4 regions of the Rhizobium sp. N122 genome follow, and region 4 is predicted to be linked to each of the others. Evidence: predicted binding sites of a transcription regulator. Region 4 holds the regulator's gene; each other region holds the start of a gene.

Region 1 (5,103 bases), on a different contig from region 4:
CGCTTCTTGCGACGGCTTGAACTTGCCGGTGGCGGAATCTTCGACATAGTTCTTCGAACATTCGCGGATCCAGTGCTGCGCCGTTTCCAGGTCCATATGCCAGCCGAGGTTCCAGGTGGCTATGGTAACCTGGCTTGCCAGGGCCTCGACCGATCCGAACAGAACGAGAAGGCATGCGGCCACATATCGGATCATCGACGTCTCCCTCGCCTCAAAGTTGATTGCGGGGAGTGAATTACACTTTGCAAATCCGCGCAAGAGTTCCGCGAGCGCACGGGCAATTATTTTCGAACATTCTCGCGATCGATGCCGGTTGCCATCCGGCTCGGAGGCATGTGCTTCAGCCAACCTGCTCTACAGACAGCGATCCCATGGGAAGCGACTTGATCAGCGACTTCGCGGAAACCGTTGGATCAAGCCAGTCGGCCCAGGCGTCGCGCTCGAGGATGACGATCTGCCGGTCATGGTAGGGCGCTATGTCCGGCCCCGGCTCCATCGTCAGCATGGTAAAGGCTTGCCCGACGTCCGCCGTCTCGCGCCAGATGCCGGCAATGCAGAAGATCGGTTCGTCCTTCTTGGTGAACAGCCACTTGTCCTTGCGCTTCTTTTTCGGGTCCTTCGGATCGGTGAACTCGTAAAACCCGTCCGCAACGATCAGGCAGCGATTGGAATCGAACGCCCGGCCCTCCGACCGGAAATTATACACCGGCCGCTTGTTCGGCCCCGGCCAGCTCCAGCGCCGCTGCACGAGTTCCGCCTCATCGCGGGCGCCGTCGATTGTCCTGACGATGGGGCCAAGATCGGTGATCTTGATGTCCTCCCGCGCTTCGAGGTTCGGCGCGCCTTCGCCGAAACGGATCTTGATCTTGAGGTCAGCGAAATCCTCGATGATCGAGGCGACATCCACCACAAGCCGATAATCATTGCACATGCGTCCTCCGTCTCAAGTCTGATTGTCTCTCAGTGGTGTTCCTGATATGTTCTATCTATGATGAGCGCGACCGTTTTCCAGTCCGACGCCCCGTTCGACGAGCGCCGCGTGATCATAAGGCGTCATGACGGCGATGTGGAGATGGTGGAGCTGCCGTGGGGGCTGCGCCCTCGCGACGGTGGTCCGCGCGCCGTCAACGTCGTCCGATCGGAAGGACGGACGTTCCCGAGCCAGTGTTGCCTGGTGCCGGCCTCGGAGTTTCGTCACAAGAGCTTCAGCTTCTCGCTCGCCAACGGCGACTGGTTCTATTTCGCGGGGATCTGGCGGCCTGCGACTAATGGCTGGCCCGAGGCCTACGCCATCCTGACTATCGCGGCGAATGCCGATATCGCGCCCTTCCACGACCGGCAGATGGCGGTGCTGCCACGGGAAGAACGCATGGCCTGGCTCGACGGACTTCTTCCGGAAGAGGAAATCCTGCGGCCGCTGCCGGCGGGAACATTCCGCGTCAAGCGGCACGCCGGTGCTTTTGCCCAAAATATGCTGGCCGTCTAAAGCGCCAATCGCAACTGCGGCTCCGTTCCGGAGTTCCGCCGCTCCAGTGACGACAGCGAAACGCCGAGCAGGCGGATGCCCTTTCGGGGTGGAAAGATCGGCGTCAGCAGCAGGCCGACGATATCCTCCAGATCGGTGATCGCCGCGACAGGTGCCGGAACTGTCTTGCTGCGGGTGATCTGGTTGAAGTCGGCGTATTTGACCTTGAGCGTCACCGTCTTGGCGCCGATCCCATTGGCCTCGCAGTAACCCCAGACCTTTTCGATCAGCGGCTGAAGCCCTTCGCGGGCCGGCTCATAGGCATGGAGGTCCTGCGAAAACGTATCCTCGGCGCCCACGGATTTGCGCACCCGGTTCGGCTTGACCTGACGCTCGTCGATGCCGCGGGCAATACCATAGAAATAGGGGCCTGACTTCCCGAAATGCTCGACCAGAAACTCGAGGGTGTGCTGCTTGAGGTCGGCGCCTGTCTCGATCCCGAGCCGGTGCATCTTTTCGGCCGTTGCCGGGCCTACGCCATGGAATTTCTTGACGGGGAGGGCCTCGACGAAAGCCAGGCCGTTCTTCGGCGTGATGACGGCCTGGCCATTGGGCTTGTTGAGGTCGCTCGCCATCTTGGCGAGGAACTTGTTGTAGGAAATCCCGGCCGAGGCATTGAGGCCGGTGATCTCTTTGATCTTGGCGCGGATCTCTAGCGCGATCTCGGTGGCGATCTCCATGCCCTTGAGATTATGCGTGACATCGAGATAGGCCTCGTCGAGCGACAGCGGCTCAATGAGAGGCGTGTATTCGGCGAAGATCTCGCGGATCTGCTGCGACACCGCCTTGTAGACGTCGAAGCGCGGCGGCACGAAGATCAGATCCGGGCATTTTCGCTTGGCGGTCACCGACGGCATCGCCGAGTGCACGCCATAGGCACGCGCCTCGTAGCTCGCCGCCGCCACAACGCCGCGCGCGGCGGATCCGCCGACGGCAATCGGCTTGCCGCGCAATTCCGGGTTATCGCGCTGCTCGACCGACGCGTAAAACGCGTCCATGTCCACATGGACGATTTTTCGGACGGGGGTCGAGCTCATGTCGTTCATGGCGGCTTCAGCGATCGCGACGGGATCGGCATCAGGAGTTCGCGCCGAAACAAAGCAAGAACATAGCAGGCTTCGGCGCGATATCAACCTTTTCGAGGGGCGCATCGGACCTGCCGTCGAAACTACCAGCCGCCGGCGGCGTTCTCGTCCTGTGGAAATCATCACCGGGAGCCCCCAATGGCGGACGACAGCACCACGACGATCAGAGCGACCTTCGAGACAAGAGAAGCCGCGGACCTTGCCGTCGAACATCTGGTCCAGCAGCACGGTATCGCGAGGCCGGATATTTTCATCCAGGCGGCCGGCGACCGCAACACCGCCGGCTCGGCGCCGTCAGGCGGCGATGCCTCGCATGACGATGGCGCGCGTCGCGACGCGCCGCTCGAAGGCGAGATCGAGGTCTCGGCGGATATCGCGCCCAGCCAGATCGCCGCCGTCCAGCGCAGTCTCGGAGACGCCGGCGCGCTCCGGGTGTCCCACCGCTGAGCAGACGTTTCCCACTGTCGCGCGTTGAGAGGAGTTCACAAGTTCCATGGCCGACAATCTCTCGAAATATCGGGCCAAGCGCGATTTCAGGAAGACCAGCGAACCGAGCGGGGAAGCGGGCGTCAAACCATCGAACCGGCGGCGGTTCGTGATCCAGAAGCACGACGCCACGCGGCTGCACTATGATCTCAGGCTCGAGCTCGATGGTGTGTTCAAGTCCTGGGCGGTGACCAAGGGGCCATCGCTCGATCCGCATGACAAGCGGCTCGCGGTCGAGGTCGAGGATCACCCGCTCGACTACGGCGACTTCGAAGGCACGATCCCGAAGGGGCAGTATGGCGGCGGCACGGTGATGTTGTGGGACCGCGGCTACTGGGAGCCGGAAGGCCGCACGTCTCCGGAAGAGGCTTTGAGGAAAGGCGACTTCAAGTTCACGCTTCAAGGCAAGCGACTGCATGGTAGTTTCGTCCTGGTCCGGATGCGCAACGACCGCGATGGCGGCAAGCGGACCAATTGGCTGCTGATCAAGCATCATGACGATCATTCCGTTGAAGACAACGGTGCGGCTGTCCTGGAGGAGAACGCGACCTCCGTCGCTTCCGGCCGCAGCATGGAGCAAATCGCCGAGGGCAAGGGGCGCAAGCCGCGGCCGTTCATGATGGCGAATGCGGATGTCGAGGCGGACGCCGTCTGGGACAGCAAACATGGCCTGGCCGCCGACGAGCGCAAGAAGAAGTCTCCTAAGGTTGTGGCGACCTCCACCGCCGCCGATCTGCCGGATTTTATCGAGCCGCAGCTTTGCGATCGGCTCGATCGTCCACCGGCCGGCGACGATTGGCTGCACGAGATCAAGTTCGACGGTTATCGGATCCAGATGCGTGTCGCCGACGGAAGGGCAACGCTGAAGACACGCAAGGGCCTCGACTGGACCGCGAAGTATCCTGAGATCGCGGATGCGGCGTCCGGACTGCCCGACTGCATCATCGATGGCGAGATTTGCGCGCTCGACGAAAACGGCGCTCCCGATTTCGCCTCCCTCCAGGCCGCCCTGTCGGAAGGCACGACGGGGAACCTGGTCTATTTCGCCTTCGACCTTCTGTTCGACGGCGGCGAGGACCTGCGATCGATGCGTCTGGTCGAGCGGAAGGAGCGGCTGAAGAAACTCCTCAACGATGCAGGCGACGATCCTCGCATCCGCTACGTCGAGCATTTCGAGTCCGGTGGTGACGCGGTGCTGCGATCCGCCTGCAAGCTGCATCTCGAGGGCGTCATCTCCAAACAGATGGATGCACCTTATCAATCCGGCCGCACCGACAGCTGGGGGAAGTCGAAATGCCGGGCCGGCCATGAGGTGGTGATCGGCGGATACGCCAGGACCAACGGCAGGTTCCGATCTCTTCTGGTCGGAGTCCACCGCGGCGATCACTTTGCCTATGTCGGCCGTGTCGGAACCGGCTACGGCGTCCGGAAAGTCGAGATGCTGCTGCCGAAACTGAAGGCGCTCGAGACGGCGCGATCACCGTTCACCGGTATAGGCGCTCCGAAGAAGGAAGCCGAGGTTCTCTGGGTGAAGCCCGAGCTTGTCGCCGAAATCGAGTTCGAAGGCTGGACCGCTGACGGCCTCGTCCGCCAGGCCGCCTTCAAGGGATTGCGCGAGGACAAGCCGGCGAAAGAGGTCGAGGCCGAGAAGCCGGCGCCGCCCGCCAAAACCGAAACCGCTGAACCTGCCGCGGGCGCCGAACATAAGCCCGTACGCCGCAAAGGCGCGAAGGCGGAGGTCATGGGGGTACTCATCTCAAATCCCGACAAGCCGCTCTGGCCGGATGCCGGCGACGGCGACGGCGAGCCGGTCACCAAGGAAGATCTTGCGCGCTACCATGAAACCGTCGGCGCCTGGCTGATCGAGCATATCAAGGGCCGGCCATGTTCGATCATTCGCGCGCCGGACGGCATTGGCGGCGAGCAGTTCTTTCAGCGCCATGCGATGCCCGGCACATCCAATCTTCTCGAACTAGTGAAAGTGTTCGGCGACAAAAAGCCTTACCT
Region 2 (5,103 bases), on a different contig from region 4:
GCAACGCCCGTGAGCTTCACGAATTTATCCATGACCCATGCTCCATTTCAGTAAATCTACTTTCCTGAATGTGCATCTAGTCCAGTTTTCCGCCGAAATGAAGGAGAATCTTTGGAAAATGGGGGCCACGCGACGTTTCGCGCGGCCTGCCCTTTAATTATGTCGGGTTATTTGGTCGGTGCGTTCAAGCCCCAGAGGACGCCGAACGGGTCGCGAAGCTGGCCGTAACGGTCGCCCCAGAACATCAGTTCGACCGGCATGACGACTTCGGCGCCGGCAGCGACGGCGCGATGCCACCAGAAATCGATATCGTCGATAACCAGCTGGATGGCGAAGCCTTCATGGCCTTTGAAGGGGTGGCCGTATTCGGGATAGGCATCCGCCAGCATGAGGGAACTGCCTTTGATGTAGAGATGCACATGCATCGTCCGGCCGCTCTCGTCGACCGGCACGATATAGGCTTCTTCGGCGCCGAAAGCTTTCTTGTAGAATTCCGCGGCTTTCACCGCGCCGCCGACCGTCAGATAGGGCAGCAGGCCGTTCTTGACCGGCGGCATCTTGACCGGACTGTTTTCCGTCGCATTCATGCTCGTTCTCCATCGTTTCAAGCGCCGGCTGAATGCCTGGCTGCTTCAAGGACGTAGCATGGCAGCATGATCCGACAATGTCGGTCGGTTTTTTCGCGTGAAGCGGCTTAGAGATCGATGATCGTGCCGCGGCCGTCGTTCCAGATCCGCATTTCGCGTTGGCCATTGTTTGCCTTGGCGCGGACCGGAGCAGGCTTCATCTTCAGCGACAGTGCGCGGCCGACCATCAGCACGGTCAGAATGCCGCCGACGGCGAGCGTCACCGAGAAGGTGAGAAGCAGCATGGCCACGAAAACGGTGGCGCCGGCAAGCATGAAGAAGATGGAGCGAATGTTCTGCATGGGTTTGGTACCTTTCTACGGAAAGGAATGTGGTCCTTCTTTTTCTTCTCTGCAAGGCAAGCATGGCTTTTTGTTGTCTTGCCGGGCCTTGCGAAGCTTGGCACTAATGATCGATGAGCCAAATACCCCCTCGCCGTTCCTTAAATCTGCGCCGCTCGGTGCTGAGCGTGCCCGCCATCAATCTCCGGGCGCTCGAAAAAAGCCATTCGCTTGATTGCGATGCGGTTATTTTCGATCTGGAGGATTCCGTCTCGCCCGAGAAGAAGGGGCAAGCGCGGGAAAATCTGCGCGCCTTTTTTGCGGGGCCGCCGCTTGAAGGCAAGGAAAGGATCATCCGCATCAATTCTTTGTCATCCGAATTCGGGCCGGCGGACCTGGATCTGGTCAAGGCGCTTCTGCCCGATGCCGTTCTCCTTCCCAAGGTGGACGGACCTCGCGGTTTCACCGATATAGGCGATCTGCTCGCCGATGCGGATGCGCCGGAGGAACTGCGCATCTGGGCGATGATCGAGACGCCGCGCGGCGTGCTGAATGCCGGGGCGATCGCCGAAGCCGGTCGGACGCCGGGCTCGCGGCTCGATTGCCTCGTCGTCGGCCTCAACGATCTGCGTAAGGAAACGGGCGTCTTGCCGCAGCCGGGACGAACCTATCTCGTGCCGTGGCTGATGCAGGTCGTCCTGGCGGTCAGCGCTTACGGGCTCGATGCGATCGACAGCGTCTTCAATGATTTCAGAGACGAGCAGGGTTTCGATGGCGAATGCCTGCAGGGCCGGGCCATGGGCTTTGCCGGCAAGATGCTGATCCATCCCACGCAGATCGAGCCCGCCAATCGGCATTTCGGCCCGGATCCGGCAGCGATTGCGGAAGCGGAGGCGATCATATCGGCTTTTGCCGATCCGGCTTCCGATGGCTTGAACGTCATCAATTCAGGCGGGCGGATGATCGAGCGGCTGCATCTTGTCCAAGCCGAAAGCCTGGTTCATAAAGCTCGCCTGATTTCTGCAAGAAAGCCCGCCTGATGAAACTCTACCGCTTCCTGACCGGCCCCGACGACGCTTCCTTCTGCCATAAGGTCACCGCCGCCCTCAACAAGGGCTGGTCGCTGGAGGGCTCACCGACCTATGCCTTCAATGCCGCAACGGGCGCGATGCAGTGCGGCCAGGCGGTCGTCAAGACCGTCGAAGGCAAGGATTACCATCCCGAGATGAAGCTCTCCGAGCAGTAAGGTTTACAGCGCCGAGCGATGCCGGTTTTTTCGGGCGATGCGTTAGCGCTCGGCGGCTTCCTCGGCGCTTGCCTCGATCCGCTCCATATCGTCGTCGCTCAGCCCGAAATGGTGGCCGATCTCGTGGATCAGGACGTGGGTGATGATATCGCCGAGCGTCTCGTCATTCTCGGCCCAGTAATCGAGAATGGGGCGCCGGTAGAGGCGGATGCGGTTCGGCATCTCGCCGGTTTCCACCGTGAAACGTTCGGAAATGCCCCTGCCCTCGAAAAGGCCGAGCAGATCGAAAGGGGTTTCCAGCGCCATGTCCTCGAAAACGTCGTCATCGGGGAAATCTTCGATCTCGATCGTGAGGTTGGTCGTCAACCGGCGAAATTCATCCGGCAGATGGCTATAGGCCTCCATGGCCAGCGACTCGAAGGTGCTGATCGTCGGCGCATGGCGGTCCCGCCAATCATCGCTCTGGTCTATGCGGGCCATGAATATTCCTTCCTTTGCGGGCCCATATAGAACCTTTATCGCCGGTTTTCGAGTGCGGAATCAAAGGCAGGAATAAATTCATAGAAAATGGCCGTTGACTCTTCATTAGCTCTCTGGAATCTATAAGAACATAACAGGAACAAGACGGATTGGAGAACGCCATGGCGCAGCACGCCCTGGCGCGCGAGCGGCTTTTTGCGCTCCGCGAAACCATCGCCAGATTGGAGGGGAAACCCGCGCCGGCGCTTGCGGCAGCGCAGCGGGAAGCCCTGGCGGAAGGAGGCAAGGCACCCCGGAGACCCAGTCTGCCGCCCCTGGCGTTCGGGGTGGAATCGCTTGATGAGGCGCTGGAAGGCGGCCTGCCGCTCGATGCGATCACCGAATTCCGCTCCGCTCTGTCGCGTGATGCCGGTGCGGCAAGCGGGCTGGCGCTGGCTGTCGCCGCGCGGCTGCAGAGCCAGGAGGCGGATGCCGGCAGGCTTTCCCCGCTGCTCTGGATCGGTGATGCTGTCGGCACGCTGGAGGCCGGCCGTCCCTATGTTCCCGGGCTTCGGGATTTCGGGCTGAGCCCGGAGCGGTTTTTCCATGCCGCGCCGCGCAAGCTGGACGAGGCGCTCTGGCTGGTGGAGACCGCGGTGGAAAGCGCTGCCTTTTCGGCGGTCATCTTCGAAGTGCGAGGCAATCCCGCCCATTTCGGCCTGACCGAAAGCCGCAGGCTCAGTCTCAGGGCGCGTGCTGCCCGCCGTCCGCTCTTTCTTGTCCGCCAGGCCGGGGTGGAAGAGGCAAGCAGTGCGGCCTTCCGTCTGCATGTCGAGCCGGCGCCGTCTGGTCTGCGGCCGTTGCCGGATGGATCGAAGCTTTCCGGCAGCATCGGCAATCCGATTTTCCGTCTCACGCTGGAGAAGGGGCGCAATCCGGCCCCGCTCTGCTTTTTTCTGGAGTGGAACCCCCATGAATGCGAATTTCTCCCCGTCGCCGAGCCAAACCTCCTTCGTTCTCCAGGCGAGCAGTCAGCGCATTCTGGCGCTCAGCTTTCCGCATCTGCCAACGGACCGCATCGCCCGCAGGCGATGGGGGCTCTCCTGGCGTTCGACAGGGCGTCCTGAGGCACCGCCTATCGTCTGTTCCGGCAAACTCAACAATGCCATGCGGCTGACGGCGCTGGACGAGTTGGCCGAAAGGCTGGGGCTGAAAAAGGACCAGGGCGTTGCCGAAGCGCGGGCCATGTACCCAATGCTCGAGGTCGCGGAAGAGGATCCGGCGGCCGACCGCCGGCTGCTGGAGGCCATTGCCGACTGGTGCGACCGTTATACGCCGCTGGTGGCGTTCGACGGCAAGGACGGCCTGTTTCTTGACATTAGCGGCTGCGCCCATCTCTTCGGTGGGGAAAAGCCGCTTCTCAAGGATGTGCTGTCGAGGCTTTTTCATATGGGAATCGATGCGCGCGGCGCCATCTCATCCTCGCCAGGCCTTTCCTGGGCCGCGTCGCACTTCGGGCGAGGCGGCGTGATCGAGGATGAGGAGACGGAGCAGGTGCTGATGTCCTTGCCGGTGGCAGCCTTGCGGCTGGAAGGACAAACCGTCGATGCGCTGAAGAAGCTCGGCCTGAAATATATCGGCGACGTCATCGATGCACCGCGCGCGCCGCTGACCCGCCGGTTCGGCCCGGGACTGCTTCTGCGGCTCGACCAGGCGCTGGGACGTGAGGAGGAGCCGGTCTCGCCGCGGCGTCCGGTCGCCAGCCTCTCAGCCGAAAGCCGCCTGATCGAGCCCATCGGGACGGAAGAACAGATCCTTGCCGTCATGCGGCAGGTCGCCGTGTCGCTGCAGCCGTCGCTGGAGACGCGGGGGATCGGTGGACGGGTGTTCGAACTGGTGCTGTTCCGCGTCGACGGCAGGGTCTTTCGTATCTCCATCGGTGCTTCGCAGCCGCTTCGTGAACCAAAATTCATTGCCGGGCTTTTTTCCGAGCGATTGCAGGCGGTTTATGACGATCTCGATGCCGGCTATGGTTTCGAAATCCTGCGGTTGAATGTGCTGCGGCATGATCCCTTCAACGAGGCCCAGGCGGATTTCGAGGGCGAACGTCAGGACGAGATCTCGCTTTCTGTTTTCGTCGACCGGGTCTCGGCCCGGCTGGGTGCGGATTGCCTGCACAGCTTCCAGCTCCGCGAGAGCCATGTGCCGGAACGCGCCGTCATCAGCGTTCCTGTGATGGATGGTCTTCCCAGGCGGAAGGCGGCGCAGGACATCCAGCTTCCGTTCCGCGAGGAGCGCCCGCTGCGGCTCCTTGCCACGCCGGAGCCGGTCGAGATCATGCTGGCCGAAGTGCCCGACGGTCCGCCGCAGATCTTCCGCTGGCGGCGCATGCAGCATCAGGTGGCAAAAAGCGAGGGGCCGGAACGGATCGCCATGGAGTGGTGGATCGATGGGGATGACGCCGAGGCGCGCGACTATTTCCGCATCGAGG
Region 3 (5,103 bases), on a different contig from region 4:
TAGGTGTTGAAGATACGGCCGACTTTGATGTCGACGCCGTAGGTCCTGTGATAATCGAAGAACAGCGTCTCGGCGCTGCGTTTGCCTTCGTCGTAACAGGCCCGCGGTCCGATCGGGTTGACATTGCCGCAATAGGATTCGTGCTGCGGGCTCTGGTTCGGGTCGCCATAGACCTCCGAGGTCGACGACTGAACGACGGTCGCACCGGTCTTGCGGGCGCAATCCAAGGTGTTGACGGCGCCGAGCACATTGGTGAGCAATGTACCCACCGGATCCCGCTGATAGTCAGGCGGAGAGGCGGGCGAGGCGAAGTTGAAGATGAGCGACGCGTCAATATCGAAGGGCTGGCGAACATCATGCTCGACGATGTGAAAACGGGCGTTCGAGGCGAGGTGATCGACATTCACGCGGCGGCCGGTCGAAAAATTATCGAGACAGACAACTCGGTGGCCGCGCTGCAGAAGCCTTTCGCAGAGATGCGACCCGAGGAAACCGGCCCCGCCATTCACCAGAGCGGTGCCCGGTTCTTTGCCCGTCACTGCGGAATAACCTTCGTTGGGAACGAAACTACGCATTACAAACTCCTTCCCAGGTATTTAGTCTTTTGTTTTAGTTATGCACTGCACGCCTTCTTTACCTGACTGGGTATTCTTGGTGCTGACCACACAGTCATGAATAACTTTTGAGTTATTCTTCAGATAACCGAATTACTATTAAAATGATAAGACGATTGCAATTAAGGTCAACTTCAAAAAACTCTGAGTATCCAAAATAATTACGCATCTATTCTTCGTTTTAACGAATGATTAATCATTTTCTTTCATTTTTCCCTCAGAACGCGTGTCCTGATATTGCTCAAGCTTCGCTCAATGAATCTGATCTACAAGTAATGGGGAAGGTTGGCCGCGTTGAACTGCACGACCGGTCTTGCATCCGGAAGCGCCATATGCGAGGGGTTTTTGCCATGTCGAAAAAACAAGCTGCAGCGGCGCCGAAAGGCTGGCGTTTATTTCATTTTGCGATGCTTGCCGGGGGAGCGACGCTTCTTGCGATCGGAACGACGGCCTGTACGGTCGTCAACGACGACATCGCCGTCGTCGCGAAAAAGAACGTCGTCGTGGTCGAGGCGCCGCGCGTGTCCAAAGCCTATGCCTATCCGGCACATCGGCCTGAACGCCCGGCTGCGTCAACGGTTCGCGTCGCCTATCACGGCTCAGCGCCTTATATCTGCTCTCCCAGCGGCTTCGGACAGAAGTCGCGCTGCTTCGCACGTCCGTCGATCTGAGGCAGCAATTCGACGCGCGACGCGCGTCTTGTGCGCATCACAATAGACGCGTGGCGGGGTAAATCAGTTGCGCCACCGGCCGGACATGTCGTCCTCGCTTGCAGGATGCTCGTTGAAGAAACGGGATGCGGCTTCCGTGCGGTTTCGGACGTTCATCTTCTTATAGATGTTGCGGACGTGAACCTTCACGGTGTTTTCGGAAAGATGCAGCTTGTCGGCGATGATCTTGTTTTGCGTTCCCTTGCATATGAGATCCAGGATCTGAACCTCGCGGGTGGTCAAAGAAGAGATACTGTCGCGTCTGAGCTTCAGCGCATTGGTGCGCGCCGCATCGACCGATTTTGTCTGGTAGAGCGACGGCTCGAGCTGGGTATTCTTGTTGGTGAGACGATTGAGCAGGGCTGACGGAAAATGTTCGCCGCCCTTCATCAGCAGATCCACCGCAGCCATGAAGACATCGAGCCGCAGGTTGAGCGGCAGGACGCCGTCGATGATCCTTGCCTCCACCAGGCGGCTGACATAGGGTTCGAGCATGTCGATCGCTTCGACGACAAGTCCGACAGAGGTTTCCGGGTGGTTTTCGCGGGCAGCCTGCAGCGCTTCATGCAGCTCCGGCGCAGGTATATGATAGAATAAAACGAGTTTCAGATCGCCGGTATCTTTTTCCAGCATCGGCTTCGTGCTCATTATGCTTGCGACATCGCAGTTCGGAAATTTCTTGGCCAGCGCCTCTACCATGCACTCCGAAAACAGATCCGCATTGGCGACCACTAATATAGTATTTCCCGATGAACCTAACTTCCTGCTCTGGTCTGTATTCTCCATTCCTGAGCTTGTCATGAACATATACGCCTCCCCTAGCGTTACACTTTACTCAAACGTGGAGCGATGGCGGGTATTCGATAGTAAGAAATGCCGACCCCTGATGTCACCGCTTTATTTTTTAGACATTTCTTAATTATGTTAATACGGATTGAGAAGGAAGGAAATGGCCCAAAGTGATTAGTTTTAGCGGGCAAAAAGCCATAAGATACTAAGCCTTGGTTGCATTTTTACTGTCATGGATACTTCGAGGTTATATTTGCTCTCACTATAGATCAGAGCTTGACGTAATATTTCAGTACAGATTGTTATATTTGCTGCCTCCATGAAGTGTTCGATCTGAGACAGGCGATCGTCGAAAGCCCTGCCCTCAACCCCACCGTGAATGCGCCGTAATCCCGGATACCCGCGACCCGGCGCCTCCCCAAGCAAGACGTCGCGACGTTTCACCGACAGAGGCTAGCCGGACGGCAAATCTGTCTTAGCCCGAATTGATATCTATCGGCTCCGTATTTTTTCCAGCAATCTGTGCTCGCTGTCCAAGTGGCGGCATGGACGATCCATGTATCGGCGTGTGTATTTGATACATAGCATCCATTTGTGGCAACTCAATAACAGTAACGCCTGGATACTCCTTATCCTCGTCAGGATGCGGATCCGGATATGTGCGGCCGAGTACTGAGTGCGTACATTCCCAATACCAACGGTTTGATCAACAAATCGCGAAAAGCTGCAGATGACTGGTACCGAATACATCTGCCGATGTTAACCGCATCGGAGCGAGCGCGAGCAAGATCCCATTTGAGATGAGAGGGATTTCGAAAAGCTGCTCCGGTTTTTTTCTGGAGAAAGTTTGATGTCCGACGCCTATAAACACGACCCGAAATCATCGGGCGACGAAACCGAGATTACGAAGGTCGGTGCGCTTGCCGACGGTTTTGCCAACAGCGCTATCAATTCCACTGAAGTCGACGACGGCTCGACCGGTTATGTCGGCGTCGCCAATGGCGACAATCGCGACAATACCGACAACAGCGTCGACGTCGACGTAAAGGCCGACATCGATGTCTCTGCCAATAACGGCAACAACCGCGACAACGAATACGACTGGAGCTACAAGTCCGACGACGACACCAGCACCAAGACCACGACGATCACCGACACCAAAACCGATTACGACTGGAGCTATGACAGCAAGTCGTACAGCGACAACGACACCAAGACGATCACGGACACCGATACGAAGACCGTGACCGACACGGATATCAAGACCATCACGGATACGGACACCAAGACGATCTCCGACAGCAACAATACCGCTGACAGCTTCAACAAGACCGACACCGATTTCGCCGTCATTGATGACGTCAAGGACTTCGACAACCTCGGTGTTGCCGGCCACGACCTCACCTTCAATCTCGGCGACGACTTCTCCTTCACGCTCGACGTCGACAGCATCCTCAACAATTCGCTGAGCGGTGCGGGCAACGACAGCGGCTTCAGCGCCGTCCAGGCCAACCATCTGGCCGACCAGGACAGCGCCTGGAACATCAAGATGGAGAACGAAGGCGCCCAGAACCATTTGAATGCCAATGCCGGCACCGCCGATAGCGCAGAAGGCATGGATATGGACGGCAGGGGCTGGGACCTCAAGGCCGGCGACGACGCCACCGGCACGAGCACGGCGGATGCTTCGGCAATCCTTGCCAATTCCGGCTTCCACCTCGAACTCGTTCAGGGTGCGAACCTGCTCAGCAACACGGTCGACTCCAGCGTCATCGGCGGCAATTCTCATGCCTCCGATGTCGGCGAGGACACCGGCACCTGACACTGACCTCCAAGGACCAAGAGGAACTGCACCGGCGCCCGCCGGTGCAGTTTGACTGCTTGAAAACGGTTTGACGACCACACCATGGCTCCCGGCGGGGCCGCTTCCAAGGCCGATCGTCATTTCGAATGGGAGGGCCGAACCATGCATATCGAGAAGATTTCGGAAATCATTGCGCACTTCATCGGTCTCTTCGAGATGACCACTGAAGAGATGAGAGCGCGCACCAAATATGCCGAAGGCGCGGGGCCGGGCGAAGATGGACCGGCTCTGCCGGATCAGGATGCTTTTACCGCGGCCTTCTCGTCCAATCTGCAGCTCAAGGACTATGATCCCGGTATCATCTACAACAGCGGCAGTTACGAGATCGAATTCGGTCCGGCGCGCCATTTGGGTCGCGTCTTCGAAGAGAGTATCGAGAAGCTGGCGGCAATTGCCGCACGGGACATACCCTTACCGCATTTCGGCGAACCCACCGATATCGTGCTGTCGGATGAGCCGGAGCTTCATGTCTTTGCCGGGCCTGGTTCGGCGATCAGTCATGTCCTTCAGGTCAACGTGCTTTACGACGACGACTATCTCGACATGACGGACGGCATCCATGCTCCCCGGGACACCAGTTTCGTCATCGAGCGGCTGGCGGAGTTCAGCACCGCAGCCGAAATTTACACGCCTTTTGCAAGCCTCCACCGAACCGATACCTATGATGGCGCATCGAAGATCGCCCAGGATATCGAAAACTACATCCAGAATGCCAAGAACACCGAAGACGGTAAAGATAGCAGCGACAGCGAAGCAACCTCGCCTAGCGCCGACGCCGCGCATGATTTCATCCGCATCGACCCCGAGGTGAACGACGCCGTCTACATCAACGGCAAGGTCGAGGCCGCCATCCCTGTGCTCGACGATTTCCTGCCCGACCGCGGTCTCGCCAAGATCCCGGAGGAGCCCGACGACAGCCATTCATCCGTCGAGCAGACCGACCCGAGCGGCAACAGCCTTGACGTCACCGCCGGTGCGAGCTTCGTCGTCAACGTCGCCTCGGTGATCAATACCGGCGTCATCGCCTCGGTCACCGCTGTCATGGGCAATTACCACCAGATCGACGCGGTTTCCCAATCCTTTGTCTACAGCGATGATGACGAGATCGCTTCGGCGCTGCGCTCAT
Region 4 (5,103 bases):
AACCGCGATTGTCCGCGGCGCCGACACGCCTTTCGAGATCGGCGACATTATCACCGGCAGGGCGCGGCTAACGCCGCCCTCGGGCCCCGCACTTCCCGAACTCAATGACTTCTCCTTCGGCGCCTATTTCGACGGCATCGGCGCCAACGGCTTCTTCTACGGCGCTCCGGCGAAAGATTTGGAGGCGGGCCCGCAGGGTGCAAGGTCGACGTCGGAAGCTATGCTCGAATGGCTTTACCGGCTGCGCAGCAGCATCGGCGACCGCATCAGGTCGATCCTGCCCGGTGATACCGGCGCCTTTGCCGCCGCCCTGGTGACCGACGAGCGGCGCGCGATCTCGAATGCGACGACGGAGGCGCTGCGCCAGTCGGGCCTCGCCCATATCGTCGCGATCTCGGGTCTCAACATGGCGCTGTCGGCCGGCATCTTCTTCGTCGGCTTCCGGATGCTGCTCAGCCTCTTTCCGGGCGTCGCCCAAGCCTATCCGACAAAGAAGATCGCCGCCGCAGGCGCGCTCATCGCCGTCACCGCCTATTACCTGATCTCCGGATTCGGGGTCTCGGCCGAACGCGCCTTCATCATGATGGCCATCATGCTGATCGCCGTCTTCTTCGATCGGCCGTCGATCAGCCTGCGCAATGTCGTTCTCTCGGCGCTTGTCATCATCGCCATTTCACCCTCCGAAGTGCTGGGCCCGAGCTTCCAGATGTCCTTTGCCGCGACATTGGCATTGGTATCGGGCTATCAGTTGTGGAAGGACCGGCGCGTCCGCGAAAACGCGTTGCTCAAGCTGCCGATCTTCCGGCCGGTCGTTGCGGTCGCCGGTTTCTTCGGTGGCGTCCTGCTGACGTCGCTGATCGGCGGTTTTTCCACGGCGCTGTTTTCGATCGAGCATTTTCATCGGTTGACGGCCTACGGCCTGCCGGCAAACCTCGCGACGATGCCGATCATCTCGTTCATCGTCATGCCGGCCGGGCTGCTGGCAATGTTGCTCATGCCGTTCGGCCTGGACGCTCCGCTCTGGGAGGTGGTCGGCTTCGGCCTCGATCTGGTGATCGCTGTCGCCAAGACGGTGTCCGGCTGGGGCGGCGATATCGGCGTCGGCCGTTTGCCCGCCTGGTATTTCGCCGTCGCCGTGGCCGGCTTCCTGCTGCTGACACTGCTGCGCACCCGGCTGCGCCATGCCGGCACATCGACCCTCGCCGTCTCGACGCTCTTCCTGCTGGTTCTGCCGGTCCCCCGGCCGCCGGATCTGGTGATTTCGGAGGATGGCAGTCTGGTCGCGCTCGTTGCAGTGGCGGCAATGGCTTCCAACCGCGAAAACCCGCCGGATTTCATTTTCGACCAGTGGCAGAGAGCACTGGTCCTGCCGACACATCATCCACCGAAGATGTTGGAAGGCCCTGCTATCCCGCCGGAGGGAGAAGACCGCCGCGTCAGGCTTTCCCACGATCAGCAGATCGAAGCGAGGACGGCGATGCGGGCGGCGGCGGGCGGTGAAACAAACCGCTTTTCCTGTGTCAAAAAGGCCTGGTGCACATCAAGGCTTGGCAATGGGCGCGTCGTCACCGTCATCGACAATGCCGCCTATCTCGGTCCGGCCTGCGATGCCTCCGATATCGTCGTCACGTCTGTCCGCCTGCGTTTCAATAGCTGCCGCTCGGGCGCGACGCTCTTTACCGGTGAGACGCTACGCAGGACCGGTTCCGTCGAGCTGCGCTTCGCGGACGCCGGCCTGGAGGTCGCAACCGCATTCGAGAGCCTGTCGCGGCCGTGGATACGCCATCGCGCCTATGACTGGCGCAGCAATAGTTTCGCCGAAACCGGCCCGTCCAGCGTCAGTGATAGCGGCGAATGAGACCGACGAGCTTGCCCTGCACCTTGACGCGGTCTGGCCCGAAGATCCGGGTCTCATAAGCCGGGTTGGCGGCTTCAAGCGCGATCGAGGCGCCCTTGCGGCGGAAGCGCTTCAGCGTCGCTTCCTCGTCATCGACGAGGGCGACGACGATGTCGCCGGGACTTGCCGTGCTGCCGTTGCGGATGATCACCGTGTCGCCGTCGAAGATGCCGGCGTCGATCATCGAATCGCCTTTGACCTCCAGCGCATAATGCTCACCCGAGCCGAGCATGTCGGCGGGAACGACGATGTCGTGGGTGTTGTTCTGGATCGCCGAAATCGGAACGCCGGCGGCGATTCGGCCCATGACCGGCACCGAGACCGAGTTGCCGTTGTCGGCGACGGGTTTTGCGGGTGCGGGGGCGGCGACCGGCTGGGGCTTGCCGAGGCTGCCCTCGATGACGCTCGGCGAAAAACCACGCCGGGGCTGAATGCTGGGGCTATAGGCCTCCGGAAGCTTGATGACCTCGAGCGCCCGGGCGCGGTTCGGTAGGCGGCGAATGAAGCCGCGTTCCTCAAGCGCCGTGATCAGGCGATGAATGCCGGATTTCGAGGCCAGATCCAGGGCGTCCTTCATCTCGTCGAAGGACGGTGGAACGCCGGATTCCTTCATGCGCTCATGAATGAAAAGGAGAAGCTCCTGTTGTTTGCGCGTGAGCATCGGCGTGTGACCCCTGATTGAAACAAATCCAGAACAGACACTATATGTTCCATATGTGTTCCGCAAGTAGCTAAATTTCCGTAAAACTTGGCGCCAACTCGTTGAGATTTTTATTTTCATTCGCCGGATCGGCGCCATGTCTTGCATTGAGGAAGGCGCCGTCGCACATCTCTTCGCAATTGCAGGAGGGGATATCATGAACACGAATTCCGCCAAGCCGCACCCACTGGATCATGTCGTGCTGCCGGTCGTCAATATCGATCTGGCGCGCGAAAGACTCGGCAAGCTCGGCTTCACCGTTGCGGCCGATGCCCGTCATCCCTTCGGAACGGAAAATGCCTGCGTCTTCTTCGCCGACAAGACCTATCTGGAGCCGCTCGGTATCGCCAGCGTCGAGGAGAGCGAGTCCTCGGCGCGGCAAGGCAATGTCTTCACCGCCCGCAACCGGGCCTTCCGCTTCCGTTGCGGCGATGAGGGGCTTTCGGCCGTGGTTTTCGGCACCGAGGATGCCGGCCTCGATCATCAAAGCTTCATTTCAGGCGGATTGAGCGCCGGCGAGATGCTGGAGTTCAGCCGGCTGATGAAAATGCCGGACGGTTCCAAAGGCATCGGCAGCTTCAAACTGGCCTTTGCCGCGGATCTGCGGGCACCCGATTTCTTTCTCTTCACCTGCCAACGCATCAATCCATTGCCGGCCGACCGCGGCGCGCTGGAGACACATGCCAATGGCGTGACCGGCATCGCCGAGATCGCGCTGTGCGCGCCTGATGCCTCCGCCTTCGCCGGTTTCGTCAGCCTTGTCATGGCGCAGTCGGCCGTCGAGAAAACCAGTTTCGGCGTCAATATCGCGGCGCCGAATGCGAAAATCAGCCTGATGACGCCGGAAGGGCTGGAGGCCTATTTCGAGTTTGCCATCTCATCCGCCGACCGCGGCCTGCGCGGCCGGGCCATCCGCTTCACCGTCGCCGATCTTGCCGTGACAGAAGCGCATTTGGCTGCTAACGGAGTGACCTACACGCGCAAGAACAATCGTATTCTGGTGAAGCCGGCGCCCGGGCAGGGCACGCTTTTCGCCTTCGAGGAAAGATGATGAGCACTGATACGAATTCGGAAGTCAGGATCGGCGCGGGCGCAGGCCAGGTCACCTTTTCCAATACCGGCCGCCTGTCGCTGATTGCCGGCCCCTGCCAGATGGAGAGCCGCGACCATGCCTTCATGGTTGCCGGCACGCTGAAGGAGCTCTGTGCAAAGCTCGGCATCGGTCTCGTTTACAAGAGTTCCTTCGACAAGGCGAACCGCACCTCGCTGTCGGCAGAGCGCGGCATCGGCCTTGAAAAGGGCATGCAGGTCTTCGCCGATCTCAAGAAGGAGTTCGGCTTTCCCGTCCTGACCGACGTTCACACCGCCGAGCAATGCGCCGAAGTGGCAAAGGTGGTCGATGTCCTGCAGATCCCGGCCTTCCTCTGCCGCCAGACCGACCTTCTGATCGCCGCCGCCGAGACCGGCCGTGCCGTCAATGTCAAGAAGGGCCAGTTTCTTGCCCCCTGGGACATGAAGAACGTGCTGAAGAAGCTCAACGCCAGCGGCAATCCGAACGTGCTGCTCTGCGAACGCGGCGCCTCCTTCGGCTACAACACGCTGGTTTCCGACATGCGCGCATTGCCGATCATGGCGTCGATGGGTGCGCCGGTCATTTTCGATGCGACCCATTCGGTGGCGCAGCCGGGCGGACAGGGGGAATCCTCCGGCGGTCAGCGGGAATTCGTGGAAACGCTGGCGCGCGCGGCGGTGGCGACCGGCATTGCCGGCGTCTTCGTCGAGACCCACCAGGACCCCGACAACGCACCGTCCGACGGCCCGAACATGGTCTACCTCAAGGACATGCCGCGGCTTCTGGAAAAGCTGCTGGCCTTCGATGCCGTCGCCAAGGGCTGACAGTCAAAAGCCTGACATGTTCGTGTTATAGCGACGATCGGACATGCAGGTCGAAGGTGCAGCAATGCGCCATTGTAATTTGCACGCCTTCGATTATGACAGGCTTCGAACGATTGATCACCCACCGAGCAGGAAGAACCGATGACTGCAATCACCGATATCATCGCCCGCGAGATTCTCGATAGCCGTGGCAACCCCACCGTCGAAGTCGACGTCTATCTCGAAGACGGCAGCATGGGCCGCGCGGCCGTTCCCTCGGGCGCTTCGACCGGCGCCCATGAGGCGGTCGAGCTGCGCGACGGCGGCAAGCGCTACCTCGGCAAGGGCGTACAGAAGGCGGTCGATGCCGCCAATACCGAGATCTTCGACGCGATCGGCGGCATCGACGCCGAAAACCAGATCCAGATCGACAACATCATGATCGAGCTGGACGGCACGCCGAACAAGTCGCGCCTCGGCGCCAACGCCATCCTCGGCGTCTCGCTCGCCGTCGCCAAGGCTGCCGCCCAGGCCTCCGGCCTGCCGCTCTACCGTTACGTCGGCGGCGCTTCCGCAAGTCTGCTGCCGGTGCCGATGATGAACATCATCAACGGCGGCGCCCATGCCGACA

Evidence for each region. The regulator LexA, encoded in region 4, represses DNA repair genes until DNA is damaged. The targets are predictions, from matches to a motif close to TGTTCNNNNTGTGTTCNG.
Region 1: a site for LexA is predicted at 2,617-2,634, ahead of dinB (DNA polymerase IV). Genes of this name have one in related genera too.
Region 2: a site for LexA is predicted at 2,758-2,775, ahead of ATY75_RS06840 (metallopeptidase family protein). Genes of this name have one in related genera too.
Region 3: a site for LexA is predicted at 2,935-2,952, ahead of ATY75_RS02820 (fibrinogen-binding protein). Genes of this name have one in related genera too.

The regions. Positions count from the first base shown of each region.
Region 1 is NZ_LOKU01000042.1:14,684-19,786, reverse strand. It holds gene ATY75_RS24475 (endonuclease/exonuclease/phosphatase family protein) at 1-195, opposite strand, end outside; gene ATY75_RS24470 (SOS response-associated peptidase) at 341-931, opposite strand; gene ATY75_RS24465 (SOS response-associated peptidase) at 989-1,486, shown strand; gene dinB (DNA polymerase IV) at 1,483-2,571, opposite strand; gene ATY75_RS24455 (hypothetical protein) at 2,749-3,057, shown strand; gene ligD (DNA ligase D) at 3,104-5,103, shown strand, end outside.
Region 2 is NZ_LOKU01000007.1:56,907-62,009, reverse strand. It holds gene leuD (3-isopropylmalate dehydratase small subunit) at 1-32, opposite strand, end outside; gene ATY75_RS06860 (glyoxalase/bleomycin resistance/extradiol dioxygenase family protein) at 168-587, opposite strand; gene ATY75_RS06855 (hypothetical protein) at 695-928, opposite strand; gene ATY75_RS06850 (CoA ester lyase) at 1,042-1,947, shown strand; gene ATY75_RS06845 (DUF1737 domain-containing protein) at 1,947-2,153, shown strand; gene ATY75_RS06840 (metallopeptidase family protein) at 2,196-2,633, opposite strand; gene ATY75_RS35010 (hypothetical protein) at 2,795-3,739, shown strand; gene ATY75_RS06835 (DNA polymerase Y family protein) at 3,651-5,103, shown strand, end outside.
Region 3 is NZ_LOKU01000002.1:203,271-208,373, forward strand. It holds gene ATY75_RS02805 (UDP-glucuronic acid decarboxylase family protein) at 1-575, opposite strand, end outside; gene ATY75_RS02810 (hypothetical protein) at 965-1,285, shown strand; gene ATY75_RS02815 (response regulator transcription factor) at 1,349-2,131, opposite strand; gene ATY75_RS02820 (fibrinogen-binding protein) at 2,964-3,935, shown strand; gene ATY75_RS02825 (hypothetical protein) at 4,080-5,103, shown strand, end outside.
Region 4 is NZ_LOKU01000027.1:8,947-14,049, reverse strand. It holds gene ATY75_RS19845 (ComEC/Rec2 family competence protein) at 1-1,858, shown strand, start outside; gene lexA (transcriptional repressor LexA) at 1,839-2,558, opposite strand; gene ATY75_RS19835 (VOC family protein) at 2,755-3,648, shown strand; gene kdsA (3-deoxy-8-phosphooctulonate synthase) at 3,648-4,493, shown strand; gene eno (phosphopyruvate hydratase) at 4,635-5,103, shown strand, end outside.